Regions from separate parts of the Shewanella sp. 10N.286.51.B7 genome, predicted to be linked through region 1. Evidence: predicted binding sites of a transcription regulator. Region 1 holds the regulator's gene; each other region holds the start of a gene.
The links. Region 1 encodes sigma-54, which starts transcription at its own class of promoters, with help from an activator protein. Its sites were predicted from a motif close to GTTGGCACGNNNNTNGNNT; they were not measured.
Positions count from the first base shown of each region.

Region 2: the regulator sigma-54 is predicted to act here: its motif matches at 1,622-1,640, upstream of glnA (glutamate--ammonia ligase).
Region 3: the regulator sigma-54 is predicted to act here: its motif matches at 1,429-1,447, upstream of BCU84_RS15685 (flagellar hook-length control protein FliK).
Region 4: the regulator sigma-54 is predicted to act here: its motif matches at 1,571-1,589, upstream of BCU84_RS09565 (DUF3192 domain-containing protein).

Region 1 covers NZ_MCUF01000034.1:58,446-62,305, reverse strand. Annotated here, with positions in the region: gene ptsN (PTS IIA-like nitrogen regulatory protein PtsN) at 1-130, opposite strand, end outside; gene hpf (ribosome hibernation promoting factor) at 133-420, opposite strand; gene BCU84_RS10405 (RNA polymerase factor sigma-54) at 445-1,929, opposite strand; gene lptB (LPS export ABC transporter ATP-binding protein) at 2,111-2,842, opposite strand; partial or broken gene lptA (lipopolysaccharide transport periplasmic protein LptA) at 3,115-3,645, opposite strand; gene lptC (LPS export ABC transporter periplasmic protein LptC) at 3,632-3,860, opposite strand, start outside.
Region 2 covers NZ_MCUF01000020.1:68,532-72,391, reverse strand. Annotated here, with positions in the region: gene glnA (glutamate--ammonia ligase) at 121-1,530, opposite strand; gene typA (translational GTPase TypA) at 1,999-3,813, shown strand.
Region 3 covers NZ_MCUF01000058.1:52,595-56,454, reverse strand. Annotated here, with positions in the region: gene BCU84_RS15685 (flagellar hook-length control protein FliK) at 1-1,326, opposite strand, end outside; gene fliJ (flagellar export protein FliJ) at 1,559-2,005, opposite strand; gene fliI (flagellar protein export ATPase FliI) at 2,005-3,342, opposite strand; gene fliH (flagellar assembly protein FliH) at 3,311-3,860, opposite strand, start outside.
Region 4 covers NZ_MCUF01000032.1:44,422-48,281, forward strand. Annotated here, with positions in the region: gene syd (SecY-interacting protein) at 1-4, shown strand, start outside; gene BCU84_RS09555 (Zn-ribbon-containing protein) at 158-931, opposite strand; gene BCU84_RS09560 (hypothetical protein) at 1,146-1,481, opposite strand; gene BCU84_RS09565 (DUF3192 domain-containing protein) at 1,676-2,062, shown strand; gene BCU84_RS09570 (DUF2789 domain-containing protein) at 2,131-2,361, opposite strand; gene BCU84_RS09575 (GNAT family N-acetyltransferase) at 2,493-3,122, shown strand; gene BCU84_RS09580 (DUF962 domain-containing protein) at 3,268-3,603, shown strand.

The DNA.
Region 1 (3,860 bases):
AAATAGCCTGTGAAGATAGGGTTGGGTACTGGGCAGCCATTAAATCGCTGATAAGTTCCAGTACTTTTTTCTTACTGCCCGGCGTGGCGCAGGTAGTGCACGCCGGCTGCAGAATGGTGCGAAGTTCCATCGTTAGTGTTTAATTAACTTCTCTTTGTGTTTAATTACCTGACGATCTAATTTGTCGATCAGGGCGTCAATTGCAACATACATATCAGCGTTCTGTGATACCGCAAAAACTTCACCTCCTTTGAGGTGTAATTTTGCCTCTGCAATTTGTTGCAGCTTTTGAACATTGAGCACAACGTGAACATTATTGATCTGTTCGAAGTGTCGTTCAAGCTTTGAAAACTTAGTTTGTACATACTCACGTAAAGATTGAGTAATTTCCACATGGTGCCCAGTCAGGTTAATTTGCATATATCATCCTCCAATAACAAAGGCTTATAGGCTTTTGCGTTGGTTTGAGGGAGGGATGAGCATTGCTTCACGATATTTGGCGATCGTACGCCGAGCAACATTGATCCCTTGTTCTGCCAATAGCGTCGCCATTTTACTATCGCTAAGTGGCTTTTGCTGGTTTTCTGCCGCAACAAGCTTTTTAATAAATGCGCGAATTGCAGTAGAAGAACATTCTCCGCCATCATCAGTACTCACATGGCTTGAAAAGAAATATTTTAGTTCAAAAAGTCCCCTAGGGGTGTGCATATACTTTTGTGTCGTGACACGCGAAATGGTTGATTCATGCATTTCAACGGCTTCAGCAATGTCATTAAGTACCATTGGCTTCATTGCTTCTTCGCCAAACTCAAAAAAGCCTTGTTGAAATTGCACAATACAATTAGCCACTTTTAATAGTGTCTCATTACGGCTTTCAATACTTTTGATAAACCATTTTGCCTCTTGTAAATGGCCGCGAATAAACTGGCTGTCTGACTGATTAGCAGAGCCTTTCGCCATGGCTGCATATTGCTGATTCACACCAATTTTTGGCATGTTATCTGGATTTAATTCAACGACCCAACGGCCACTCTTTTTAAACACTGTCACATCAGGAATGACATATTCATCTTTAATAGGAGTGATCTGTAACCCTGGACGTGGGTTAAGCGTTTGAATAAATTGAATCGCTTCGCGTAAATCATCTTCTTTAAGCTTGGTTTTACGCATTAATAATCTAAAGTCACGGCCTGCAATTAAGTCTAGGTGTTCTGCAATCAGTAGCTTAACGTTATCGATACAAGGTATTTCATTAGGGTATTGGCCAAGCTGAATCATCAAGCATTCGCTTAAATCTCTTGCTGCAACGCCTACAGGATCAAAATGCTGTACTCGTTTGAGTACAGCTTCAACTTCATCGAGTTCAATATCTTCTAGGCCTAAAGCTTGCAATATGTCTTCAGTTGTTTGGGTTAAGTAACCACGTTCATCAACGGCATCGATAATCGCCGTAGCAATTACCAGATCGTTTTCAGAAAAAGGGGTGAGATTTTTTTGCCACTCTAAATGCTCATATAAGCCTTCTGTGGTTTCACCCTGAAAAGGCATATCGTCATCACGAGCCACTGCGCCAGAACCTGAACTTGGGGATGCTGTGTAAACTTCATCCCATGTGGTATCCATTGGTAATTCGTCAGGCATGGATTCTTTGGTTAACGATTCAGTGGTGTCTACGGTTGAGGTGTCTTTTTCAACAGTCACTTGGCTGTTATCACTAAAATCAGTATCGGTTTGCTGGGCGTTTTCTTTTACTGGTTCTTTTGCTTTAGCAAACTCATCTTCGAGCTCAAGGAGTGGATTTGAGTCAAGTGCTTGTTGAATTTCTTGCTGTAGCTCCAATGAGGAAAGTTGCAATAAGCGAATGGCTTGTTGCAACTGTGGGGTCATAGTCAGGTGTTGACCCATTTTAAGTTGGAGTGAGGCTTTCATTTACCGCTTATCCCTAATTGAGTTTCATCATCGCGACTAACAATTGTGTGGGTCTAGCACCTTTTTAAACTGCTTCTAGGCTTAAGCTGAACCTTGGCTTAAGTTCAGTCTAGAACATTGCACTAAAAAGTGGGACTGATACTGGTCGCGACATGCCATATTGTGCACTAAAGAATGCTAACTATAGCTTGAATTGCTCACCTAAGTATACTGACCTGACTTGCTGATTGTCTAAGATTTCAGCAGGCGTGCCTTCTGCAATTAAATCACCGTGGCTAACAATATACGCGCGCTCACATACATCAAGCGTTTCACGAACATTATGGTCGGTAATGAGTACTCCAAGTCCACGATTTTTTAATTGTTGAATAATTTTCTTGATATCTATCACAGAGATAGGGTCGACACCAGCAAAAGGCTCATCTAGCAGAATGAACTTAGGATTTGCCGCTAATGCGCGTGCGATTTCAACACGTCGACGTTCACCACCCGATAATGCCATACCTTGGCTATCGCGAATGTGAGTAATATTAAACTCTTCTAATAAGTGCTCTAACTCTTCGATGCGCTGCTCAGTCGTTAAACTCTTGCGGGTTTGCAACACCGCCATAATATTATCGTGTACGGTTAACTTGCGAAAAATACTGGCTTCTTGTGGTAAATAGCCAATACCTTTGCGTGCACGCAGGTGCATTGGATCTGCCGTGAGATCATCTGAATCAATTAATATGCGGCCTTTATCACTTTTAACTAAGCCAACGACCATATAAAAGGTGGTGGTTTTACCTGCACCATTTGGCCCTAATAGCCCAACAATTTGACCTGTTTTAACGGTAAGACTGACATTTTTGACCACTTGGCGACTTTTGTAGCTTTTAGCCAAGTTTTCAGCTGTTAAGGTAATTTGGGTCATTATTGAGTTTGCTCTAGCGCTGGTGTTTCAGGTAATGCATCTGAAGCTGGTTGCTCATCACTTGATGCAGGTTTAGCTATTGCAGGTGTTTCAGCTTCAGTTGCTGCTGCCGAATCTAAACCATTTTCAGTGTTTTCGATAACGGCATCAAATTGATTTTCAATTAACTTCTCAACTGTTTCTTCAGGTGCTTGCTCTGTGACTTCTTCTGTTGAAACAGCCTCAGATGAGGCGCTATCTGGTTGCTCTGAAGTGTCTTTCGATTCATTTAAATCAGGATAGTTTTCAGGCTGGAAAATTGTGATGACTCGGTCTTTTCCGTCGCCAGTACTTTCAGCGATCAATTGCTGTTTTTCAATATTATAACTGATGAGGTTACCGGTAACTTGGCTACCTGCTTGATCAAGTTTAGCGTTACCTTTTAAGGTTAAAATACTGCTGGCTAGCTCATATCTGATTTCATTGGCACTGGCTGTACCAATACGACCATCATCTAACTCTTGCGAGAATGTAGCCGGATTACCGGTGGCAACCATGGTTTTTTGACCGCCAGACTCTTCACTAAATGCGCGCAATTCATCTGCATTAATGTTAATCGTGCCTTGGGTGACGTTAACAGGGCCAAAGAAAATAACTTGGTTATTTTTAATGTCTGCTTTTTGGCTCACAGCTGCGACTTTTAGCTCTTGTTGTAGATCGCCTTCTTTAGCGTTAACGCCAGTCATTCCAATTAGGCTTATTCCAACTAGGCTCAACTTTACAAAATGTTGTAGTGAGACAGTAAGGTTATTACTTTGCTTCATACGTTCCTTCTACTTGACTTAAAAGCTCTAATTCTTCGGCATTTAAATCAGCGTAAAGGCCTAAGCCTTGTATATTAAAATCTTGACCTGTGACATATATTTGTCTGTCAGACGTCATGATCATAGTGTTCAAATCGAGAGCCAACATAGTGGTTGTCAAAGATTGTACTGGTTCATTGATGTTTATTGCATCAATAATAACATTATTTTGTAGC
Region 2 (3,860 bases), on a different contig from region 1:
GAGTTGGATAAAACGATGAATGTTCAGGCAATAAAAAAGCCCTTACTGAAACCAGTAAGGGCTTTTTCGTTAACGGTTGATGAGCTTAATCAAACTGCATCTGCGTTAAACAACTTCTACTTATAGAGAGTAGTAAAGTTGGAATTCCATTGGGTGAGTAGTACGAGATACTTGCTCACATTCTTCATTTTTAAGAGTTATGTAAGATTCAATAAAGTCTTTACTGAATACATCACCTTTCGTTAAGAATTCGTGGTCAGCTGCTAAGTTCTCAAGTGCATTCTCTAGAGACGTTGCAACTTGTGGGATCTCAGCTGCTTCTTCAGCAGGCAGGTCGTATAAATCTTTATCCATTGCTTCACCAGGGTGAATCTTGTTTTGGATACCGTCAAGACCAGCCATAAGCAGCGCTGCGAATGCTAAGTATGGGTTAGCGGTTGGATCTGGGAAACGTGTTTCGATACGACGTGCTTTCGGGCTTGGTACCACTGGGATACGGATTGAAGCACTACGGTTACGCGCTGAATAAGCTAACATTACAGGCGCTTCGAAATGAGGAACAAGACGCTTGTAAGAGTTAGTGCTTGGGTTAGTGAATGCGTTCAATGCACGAGCATGCTTGATGATACCACCGATGTAGTAAAGAGCTAGTTCACTTAAACCAGCGTACTTGTCGCCAGAGAATAAGTTAACACCGTCTTTAGCTAAAGATTGGTGAACGTGCATACCACTACCGTTATCACCAACAATTGGCTTAGGCATGAATGTCGCTGTTTTACCGTATGCATGAGCAGTGTTATGAACCACATACTTCATGATTTGGATTTCATCCGCTTTGTTTGAAAGCGTGTTGAAACGTGTAGCAATTTCGTTTTGACCAGCTGTAGCAACTTCGTGGTGATGCGCTTCAACTACTTGACCTAATTCTTCAAGAATTAGACACATTGCACTACGAATGTCTTGTGATGAATCTACTGGTGCAACTGGGAAGTAACCACCTTTAACGAATGGACGGTGACCTGTGTTGCCGTCTTCGTAGCTTGTACCTGAGTTCCATGCTGCTTCTTTCGCGTCAACTTTAACGAAAGTACCTGACATGTCAGTGCCAAACTTAACGTCGTCGAATAAGAAGAATTCTGGCTCTGGACCAATTAATACAGTGTCAGCAATACCAGTAGACTTTAGGTATTCTTCAGCTTTTTTAGCGATTGAACGTGGATCACGTTCGTAACCCGTCATTGTCGCTGGCTCTAAAATGTCACAACGAATAAGACCAGTAACTTCTTCAGTGAAAGGATCTAATAAGAAAGAAGAAGGGTCTGGCATTAACACCATGTCAGATTCGTTGATGCCTTTCCAACCGTTGATAGATGAACCATCAAACATTTTGCCATCTTCAAAAAAGTCATCGTTCACTTGATGAGAAGGAATAGAGACGTGCTGCTCTTTACCTTTAGTGTCTGTAAAACGTAAATCTACGAACTTAACTTCTAGTTCTTCAATTTGTTTTAGGATTGATTCAACTGACATTCTTAAGCCTCCGGTAGGGTAAAGGGTTGTCCCTTAATGTAATCTTGTTATTCGTCAGACATCACGTCTGCTTTCGAATTTGATTTGTTATAAGCGACTTTCATGCCAGAAAGATAAGGCATTGATTTAAAATACAATAAAAATATCCCTCTCGCGTAAGGCACTAATAACGCACAACTTCGGTGCATCACTATGCGCACTAATGGTGCAAAAGTCCATTTCGGTGCATTGGTTTTAACGCCATCATTGATCTAGTTCATTAAAGCGTCACTTTATTGCGGCAATATGATCCTTTTTGAATTTTATCTTCTATCTTTAAAGCTTAAATTTTTATAAATAAGCAAGTGTTCAAAAATAATCCTATCTACTCAAGCCTTGCTGGAGTAGAATGGCACGCTTTTTTATGGTGGCTATACTTATTAGTCCTATAAACTCCTATTTTTATTTGATGGTATAGAGGTTTTATCCGTGTTAGAGAATTTACGTAATATCGCCATTATTGCTCACGTCGACCATGGCAAAACAACCTTGGTAGATAAGCTTTTGGCTCAGTCTGGCACCCTTGAAAGTCGAGGTGAAGCCACAGAACGTGTAATGGATTCTAACGATCTTGAAAAAGAACGTGGTATCACCATTCTGGCTAAGAATACAGCCATCAAATGGAACGACTACCGTATTAACATCGTAGACACTCCTGGTCACGCCGATTTCGGTGGTGAAGTAGAACGTGTTCTATCTATGGTAGATTCTGTTTTATTATTAGTTGATGCAGTTGATGGCCCAATGCCACAAACTCGCTTCGTAACTAAAAAAGCATTCGCACAGGGCCTTAAGCCAATCGTTGTTATTAACAAGATTGACCGTCCTGGTGCTCGTCCTGATTGGGTTATTGACCAAGTATTCGACTTATTCGACAACTTAGGTGCAACTGACGAACAGTTAGATTTCCCAATCGTATATGCTTCTGCATTAAATGGTTTCGCTTCATTAGATCCTGATGAAACTAGCGAAGACATGACACCACTTTTCCAAACAATTGTAGAGAAAGTATCTTCTCCTGATGCTGATGCGGAAGGTGACTTCCAAATGCAAATCTCTCAAATCGATTACAACTCATACGTGGGTGTTATCGGTATTGGTCGTATTAAGCGTGGTAGCATCAAGACCAACCAACAAGTGACTGTTGTTGGCGCTGATGGCAAAACTCGTAACGGTAAAATGGGCCAAGTATTAGGTTACATGGGTCTTGACCGTCACGAAGTTGCTGAAGCTAACGCTGGTGACATCATTGCAATTACTGGTCTTGGCCAATTACAAATCTCAGACACAATCTGTGCGCCTTCTACATTAGAAGCGCTACCTCCGTTGTCTGTAGATGAGCCAACACTAACAATGACTTTCCAAGTCAACACTTCTCCATTCGCTGGTAAAGAAGGTAAGTACGTCACTTCACGTAATATCCTTGAGCGTCTTGAGCAAGAGCTAGTTCATAACGTTGCACTACGTGTTGAAGAAACTGAATCTCCGGATCGTTTCCGCGTATCAGGCCGTGGTGAATTACACTTAGGTATCCTAATTGAAAACATGCGTCGTGAAGGTTACGAGTTAGCAGTATCTCGTCCAGAAGTTATCGAAAAAGAAATCGATGGCGTGATGTGTGAACCATTCGAAACATTAACTGTAGATGTTGAAGAAGAGCATCAAGGTAGTGTTATCGAAAAGCTTGGTACCCGTAAAGGTGACATGCGTGACATGCAGTTAGATGGTAAGGGTCGTGTACGTATCGACTTCGTTATCCCTAGCCGTGGCTTAATCGGTTTCCAAACTGAATTCATGACTGCGACTTCTGGTACTGGTCTTATCTACCATTCATTTGACCATTACGGTCCAGTGAAAGGCGGCGATATTGGTCAACGTGCTCGTGGCGTATTGATTTCTAACGCTACTGGTAAAGCACTGACATTCGCATTATTTAACCTTCAAGAACGTGGTCGTCTATTTATTGGACACGCTGCTGAAGTATACGAAGGTCAAGTAGTTGGTTTACACGCTCGTGCAAATGACTTAACAGTTAACTGTTTGAAAGGTAAGCAACTTACTAACATGCGTGCATCTGGTACAGATGAAGCACAAGTACTGACTCCACATATCGAAATGACACTTGAGCAAGCACTTGAGTTCATCGATGATGACGAATTAGTAGAAGTAACACCTGAGAACATTCGTGTTCGTAAGCGTTACTTAACTGAAAACGAACGTAAGCGTCACAACCGTGGTTCTTAATCGTTATTAATCATATTAAATGATTAAAAAAACCCGCTTAGGCGGGT
Region 3 (3,860 bases), on a different contig from region 1:
TTGAGTTTGCTCACCGTTAACTTGAACTTTTACTACCATGTGCCCAAGCTCGGCAGGATCTAGACGAATTTCAGCATGCTGAACGCCTTGCCCAACCATAGTGATAAGTTGTTGTTTCATTACAGGTGCAAATTTTTGAATCATATCCTGCATTTGCACTACGGACTCAGCCCCTTGACGTAACGAAAGTTGGAATTGAGGTACATCACTTTTGTGCTGTGGTGTAAAACTGCTTTGATTTTGTAGTGCTTTTACATCTATCGTTTCACTCTCTTGCCCTAGTTCAGCAAGTGTTGATTGACTTGAGTTAGCTGCTGCATTAACCATGGCATTATTAAAGGCGACTTTGGAGGTTGGTTTATCTAATGCCACACTTATCTCGGCTTTACTAAGATTCACAGGGGCACTTTCTTTATCTTCGTTCTTAGCTAGTTTATTCGTATCAGCTATGACTTTTGAATCAGCCACAACTTTCTCAGCATTGGCAACCTGAGCTGAAGCGGCAATATTGTTAGCTGTATCAGTGGCATTCGCAGTACTTTGGACACTATTTGCGATATTAGATGTTGAGTTAGCAAGCTTAGCTTTTTCAGCAGTAATTAAATCAGCATTGGCCTCTGTAACAGGGATTGTTGCTGTCTGGTTATTGAGTTTCCCATCGATTAACAAAGGTAAGGCTTGGTTATCAGTGATGTTGATTTGTTGATTATAGCCATTAATTAGTTTGTTCAGTTCAACAGCACTTAAGGCGGCAAGATCTTGTTCACTCATCGAAGAAAATTGAGTCAATGCATCTAGTTGCTCAGTGTTCAGTGAACTTAAAAAAGAAGTGGTACTTATTTCGTTACCTAACTCTTTATCTAACTCTTTATCTAACTCTTTATCTAATTCTTCAATTCCTGCTTCTTTCGGCAAAACATCAACTGCGAGCTCATTAACCAATAAACCCTTTTCAATTGAATGCTGAGTCTCTTCAGTTAACACTAATTCGCTATCGGCTTGAGAAAGCGCTAACTCTGACAACTCAGATTCAAGCGGCAAGTCTTTGCCACTTTTTTCAATATCTGCCTGAGTATCGAAATTTTCAGCTAAATCTATTTGAGCAAAAATAAGGTCAACATCCGAACCTTCTGCCGATGGAGCATCGATACTTGCTGGTTGTTCATTAGTATTTAGACTGAGCTTAGTTTTATCTACATCCACTTGTGATGCTTGATTAAAGACAGATAAAAAAGACTGTTTATCATCGAGTTGCACGGTTCCTGAAACCTGCGAATTGGTGGTTTTGCCACTATTCCCCAATAAAATACTGCTCATTTGTTGCATAACAAACTCCACTCAACATCACTCATAACGAACCAATTGGTACAACAATCGGATCCTGATAACAGTCACAAAGCTGACACTTCACTAACTAACTCTATAAATAAGCAATTAAAATGCCAGCTTATTAGAATATTAGTTTTTAAGGTTATTTACTCTTTCATCGCAAGGTAACTATCAGACTGAAAAATGAAAGTTTTAGAGTCAAGTTTAAGCGTTAAGTTTAAGAAGATTTCTAGCGAGGTTTTTTACGGATGAATTGTTGCATCGCAAATTCATCCGATGCTTTTTGTTCACGTTTATTTGCAATTATTTGCGCTTTTAATGCATTTTTTTCTAGTAACATTTCCACAGCTTTACGTTTTTGCTGCTTTTCTTGCCAATGTACTTGGCGATAACCCGTTTGTTTTTCAGTTTCTTTTACTGCATTAACTTGTTGAATGAGCGCTTGATCGACTTGCTTAATAAATTCATGAAATGAATGGTATTCACTGGCACTTAAAGTTTTGCCTTGGGTTTCACCCATTTGCTTCATGTATTCAAGACGATAGTTATTCAGAGCATCTAGCTGACCTTGGCATTTTTGCTGCTCAAGCTGGGCAGACTTTAATTGCAAAGCAGCTTGCTCTTCAGCTTCTTTATTGATTTTTAATACTGTCAACAGAGGATCAGCGCGGCGCATTATTTACATTGGGCAGCGATTTGCCCCACCATAGTTTGGCTATCATTAAACGAGATAACATCTTTAAAGCCCTGTCTTAAAAATGCATTCATCGCAGGTTGTAACCTAATGGCATTGTCTATTCGCGGATCGCTACCTTGAGAATATGCTCCAATGGATATGAGGTCGCGATTTTGCTGATAGGTAGAATACATTTGCTTAACTAAACGCATCGATTCTAAATGTTCTGGCGCAATCACCATTGGCGCAACACGACTAATAGATTGTTCAATATCAATAGCTGGGTAATGACCAGAATCAGCAAGTGTGCGAGATAAAACAATATGACCATCAAGAATCGCTCTTGACGCATCTGCAATGGGATCTTGCTGATCATCACCTTCTGTCAGTACAGTATAAAAAGCAGTTATGGAACCTTGTCTAGGGCCTCCGTTACCTGCCCGTTCAACCAGTCTTGGTAATTTAGCAAATACTGATGGCGGATAGCCTTTTGTTGCTGGTGGTTCTCCAACAGCTAACGCCACTTCACGTTGTGCCTGAGCATAACGGGTTAAGCTATCCATCAATAATAAAACGTTGTACCCCAAGTCACGAAAGTATTCAGCTATACGAGTGGATGTTTCACAAGCACGAAGACGCATTAATGGCGAAGTGTCAGCTGGTGCGGCTACGACAACGGAGCGAGCCCGTCCTTCTTCACCAAGGATCTCTTCAATAAACTCTTTTACCTCACGACCACGCTCGCCCACTAGCCCTACAACAATAATGTCAGCAGTTGTCCCGCGAGTCATCATGCCTAATAGCACACTTTTACCCACACCAGAGCCAGCAAATAAGCCCATTCGCTGACCCTTACCCACTGTTAGCATGGCATTGATGGCCCTTACCCCTACATCTAAAGGTTCAGAAATGGCACGTCTAGCAAGTGGATTAATTGGTGGTGCATGACGAGAAGCTTGTTGATCTGTATTTAATGGCCCTAAGCCATCAAGTGGTGAACCACTGCCATCAAGCACTCTGCCCAACAAACTCAGTCCGACATTCAAACTTGACTGCTCACCTAATGGCCGCACTCTTGCCCCAGGTAGTACACCTCTTAATTCATCAACGGGCATTAAGTACAACAGCTCGTCATCGAACCCAACCACTTCGGCAACTAATTCACCCGCCATAGTTTCAATCGAGCATAAACTGCCCACAGGTGCTCTACAGCCTGTAGCTTCTAATGTTAAGCCCACAACACGCACTAACTGCCCACTGGCTACCGGCCTAAGTGGGCTGACTTTTTGACTTTGGTTTTTGAGTTTATTCAGTAACTGATGTTGACGGCTTTGCATTGTCTCGTACCTCATCAGTTTCTAAAATTTTGGATTGCTCGTCTGCACCATTTTCAATTGCTGTTGTGTTATGAAGGTCAACTGAAGAATCTGCAACTTGGAAACTTTGATCTTTTATAGATGATTCTTCTATCAATGGTTCATGACGAGTTGCTTCTTGCAGACTTGTATCATTCTCACTGATTTTTGAATCAGTCACTTCAGTAATTTGACTGCTTTCCGTCGTTAAGCTTGAAGATTGTCTTTCTGGTAAGTGATCCACGACCTCAGTCGTATATTGCGGATGTTCAGTTTTTATCGTTTGCACATTTGCTTGAATGCCAGAGGCTTGCTCGTGTAACTCTTGCAATACCTGACGCATTCTCTCTTCTACCCGCAAATCAACGCTTGAACGCATGCTATTGATAATACAATCACCTGGATTTAATGAAGGGTCAGCTTCAATGTCCCAATGATTTTTTTCTAATTGTGCATCGCTGTATAATTGCATCACTAAGGTAGCATCATCTGGATGCAGT
Region 4 (3,860 bases), on a different contig from region 1:
ATGATCAATCAGCGCGTTTAGCGTGATGTGAAAATAAAAGCCTGGCTTACTCATTATAAGTCAGGCTTTTTTGAACCGCAGGCTTATAGCCTAAGAGGTTATTAATTAAGAAGTTATTAGCTAAAGGCTTATTAGCTAAGGGCTTATGAGTACAAGCTTACTGATGATCCCAAGAAATATTAGACACGATTCGACAAGGCTCACATCGAAAATGGAACATATCGAGTAATGGCTCATTTAAACGCCATTCCTTCGAGCCACATTTAGGACAAGCTCGTTCTTTCTCTTTGGCTAGGCTTTCACCACCTACACGATATAAGTAATAGTAGGTTGGAATTTTAGTGATAAATTCGACTCTGCCGCGTATATCCCAACCGCGTCTAAATAGGTCGCTTTTATGGCTGGTGATTTCTTCTAGAGCGGCAAACTCAGCTTGAGTCGCTGCAGCCATTTGTAATTCATCACAGGCTTGCCACTCTGTTTGCCAGCGGATCACTCTTTTGTGGTCGCCATTAAATGTGGCAGGGATTTGATATAACGGAATAGGTAACAAGTTATCGCCGCTACGTAGTGGCGAACACATATGAACATAACTGGTATAAAGCACCTGCCAACTTGGTGCTTCTTCATTACTTTGTTCTGAATTAATGTCTTGGCCAATGTACTTCTCACGTGGCGCAAGTAACTTTGCTTCAGTCAATTGCAGTAAAGCTTGTTTAGTCCAAGGGCTGTTATGACGGCTCGATAAACTGGTTTTTTCCGGCATTAACAACCTGACTTTAAACTCACCTTCGTTAAATGCAACAGCGAATTCTCTTCCTAAAATTTGACCGTTTGCTCTTAATGATTCGAGGTAATGGTTAATGGCTTTCTCGGCTGCGGTTATCGTGGTATCCGCAAAACATTCAAATCTGAGCTCTGTGACAAACATGGGGTTTCCGTTCAATTCTTGGGCTGTAAAATGACAAGGTTCCAGTGCACTAAATCAATGTGAGTGCACTAAATCAATGTGAGTGCACTAAATCAACGTGAGTGTACTAAATTAATGTGAGTGTACTAAGTCAATGTGAGCACACAAGTTAAGGCACTCATTTTGTGTCAGCAGACTCATATATTTAAATGAAAATACTGTTGTACTTCAATCGTTATTGTTTATTTTCAAGCTGTAAAACACGCTTTTCTAGTGATTCTATTTTAGCTTCAAATTCAATTTTCATTTGCTGCATTTGAGCCATTAATTGTTGCTCAATCATACTAGGTGCATCATTTGTTGCTTGTTTAGTTGTTTCAAGCGCATCGCCTAAGTCTGGCAAGGTTTGCCATTGTTCTTTCGGAATGGCTTTGAATTGCTGTAAGCCTTGAATAAGAATTGGCATAGGTACTCGGCCACCTAATTTCCCCTTAATCAATGCCATTGTTGGTGTATGACCATTCATTGCGATAGTTTTTGCCGCTGCGAGGACCTGTTCGATTGGACTCATAATTGGTGAAAACCCTCAATATTGATTAGTGAAAATGCTCAACCGCCAATTAGATATTTATAAAACTTAATAAAATCAATTGTATAAATTTTGGCACGGTTTTAGCTTAATGATAATTGACAACATTATAACGTATCTCAAAAGCAGTTTGAGTAGTAATTACGTGAGAATCATTTTAATAAAAGGGAAGTATCATGAAAACAAAATTGGGTTTAGCATTTTTAATGGCTGTGAGTAGCCTTTCTTTGAGTGGTTGTGTGTTGAATGTTGGTGATCATGAAGGTAATCGTAGTGATTCTTACTGGGAAAAACAGCAACAAACTAATAGAACTAACTTATCAAAATTAACCATTGGTATGGCGCGCGATCAAGTCACTATTTTAATGGGCACAGCAGATTTTAGTGAAGCTTACGTGACTCAAGCTGATGCTGAAAGTCCGAAGAAAGAAGTGAATGTGCTTTTCTATCGTACGCAGTGGAGTAAAGGCGATGGCAAAACCACTAAAGATGAATGTACCCCAGTAGTCATAAGTGACAATAAATTAGTGGGTTGGGGTGAAACCGCGTATCAAAAGATTTAATACCAGCCATTAGTTGGGTAAGTTTTTATCAATATTTTATGGCTATGCAATTTTAGATAGAATCTTAGCTATTGCCTTAAAAGAACGTCCAGTTGGTCCACGAGTTCAGACCACTGGGCGTCTTCTTTTAAACTCTCTTCTAAAAATGCTTTCTGAGCATGATTCCAAAAGCTTGCATCGGTTAACTTGGTATTGGCATCAATACTATGTTGTGACAGAAAAAGCTTGATACCGGCCTCTGTAGCATCTAAACCGAGTTGTTCAAATAAGTGTGCAAGCGTAGCTGAAGTCGTGTCCATAATAGTCCCGTTATTATGCTTAAATTTCGCGATTAAATTAACTTTAAGCGTAGGTGACAGCATTAAAATTGCAATATGTTTCAAACTTGTTAAGTTGTAACTATCAACTTGATTTAGCAATGAGTGAGAATATGGAACAGAACGTGTTGGCAGAGCATAAAGCCGTTTACTTAACGGCAGAAGACTTGCGAGTGGCAGCTTCGATTATTTATAACGCTTACCATGATGATCCTTTCTTTATTGAAGCACTTGCTACAACAAATCAGGCAAGTTACGAGCAAAAGCTTCGCGCAGCTATTCGTGAAGAATTGACGGAGCTTTGGCAGCAAGAACAACCTTTAATTGGTTGGTTCGATGGTGTTCGCCTAATTGGCGTTGCATGTGTTATTACTCACCAAGTGCCGCTAGGGGAAAGCCGTTACTGGCATTGGCGCTTGAAAATGGTACTGGGAACAGGCTGGAATTCCACTCAGGCATTAATTAAAAAAGAACACAGCATCTTAGAAAGCTTGCCGAGTAAGCAATATGGGATCCTGCAATTTATTGCATTAACCCCTAATGAACAGAGTAAAGGTAACGGTGCAAAATTGATCGAAGCAGTATTAAGTTGGTGTGATGAACAGCCTGATTTAGATGGCATTGGGGTGTTTGTGAATAACCCTAAACATGCAGAGCTATTTGCCCGCGAAGGTTTTAATCATTTATCTGAACTTTCTATAGGTAGCGTAGATGGTGAAATATTAATTTATCCGAGTAAGTAAAAGCTTCAGTTAACAAGCTATTAGCTACCTATTATCTAACCATTAGCTAACTTCATGAAGTAGCTGATCGTTTAAGAAAAATTATTGCGTTAATTTATATTATTACAATTAGCTTCGGTTATGGATGAAAAGATGAGTGACGGTTATGAATGAAAAGATAAGTGAAAAAAAGTATCAAGACTTTAAATCTTTTTATCCTTTCTATTTATCACAACATCAAGACATAACTTGCCGGAGGCTTCATTATGTCGGCAGTGCCTTAATCATTGTGCTAATCATTGTTACTTTGTTGAATCAACAGTGGTGGCAATTATGGCTTTTGCCAGTTATTGGGTATGGTTTTGCTTGGGTAGGACACTTTGTATTTGAAAAAAATAGACCTGCCACATTTGAATATCCTTTATATAGCTTACTAGCCGACTGGGTGATGTTTGCACAAATGTTAAAAAAGCGCCTTGGTTTAGGCTCGACTTCAAGCTAACTGTTACCTATGCTTGTGAGACTTATCTCACAGTAGTGTAGGTATTCTTTCGTTATGAGTTATCTAATTTCTCACCATTTAATTTAAAGCTAAATAAAAACAGGTACTTATGTATTTGGTTGTAATATTTACTTTGTGAATATTTTGTTTCAATGGTTTTTAGGCTGATTTCGAATTCAATTATTATTTACAATGAACTTATTAAGCAATCAATGAATTAATTGAGTGAGTTACAGGATGTAGCCACAATCAAAGTT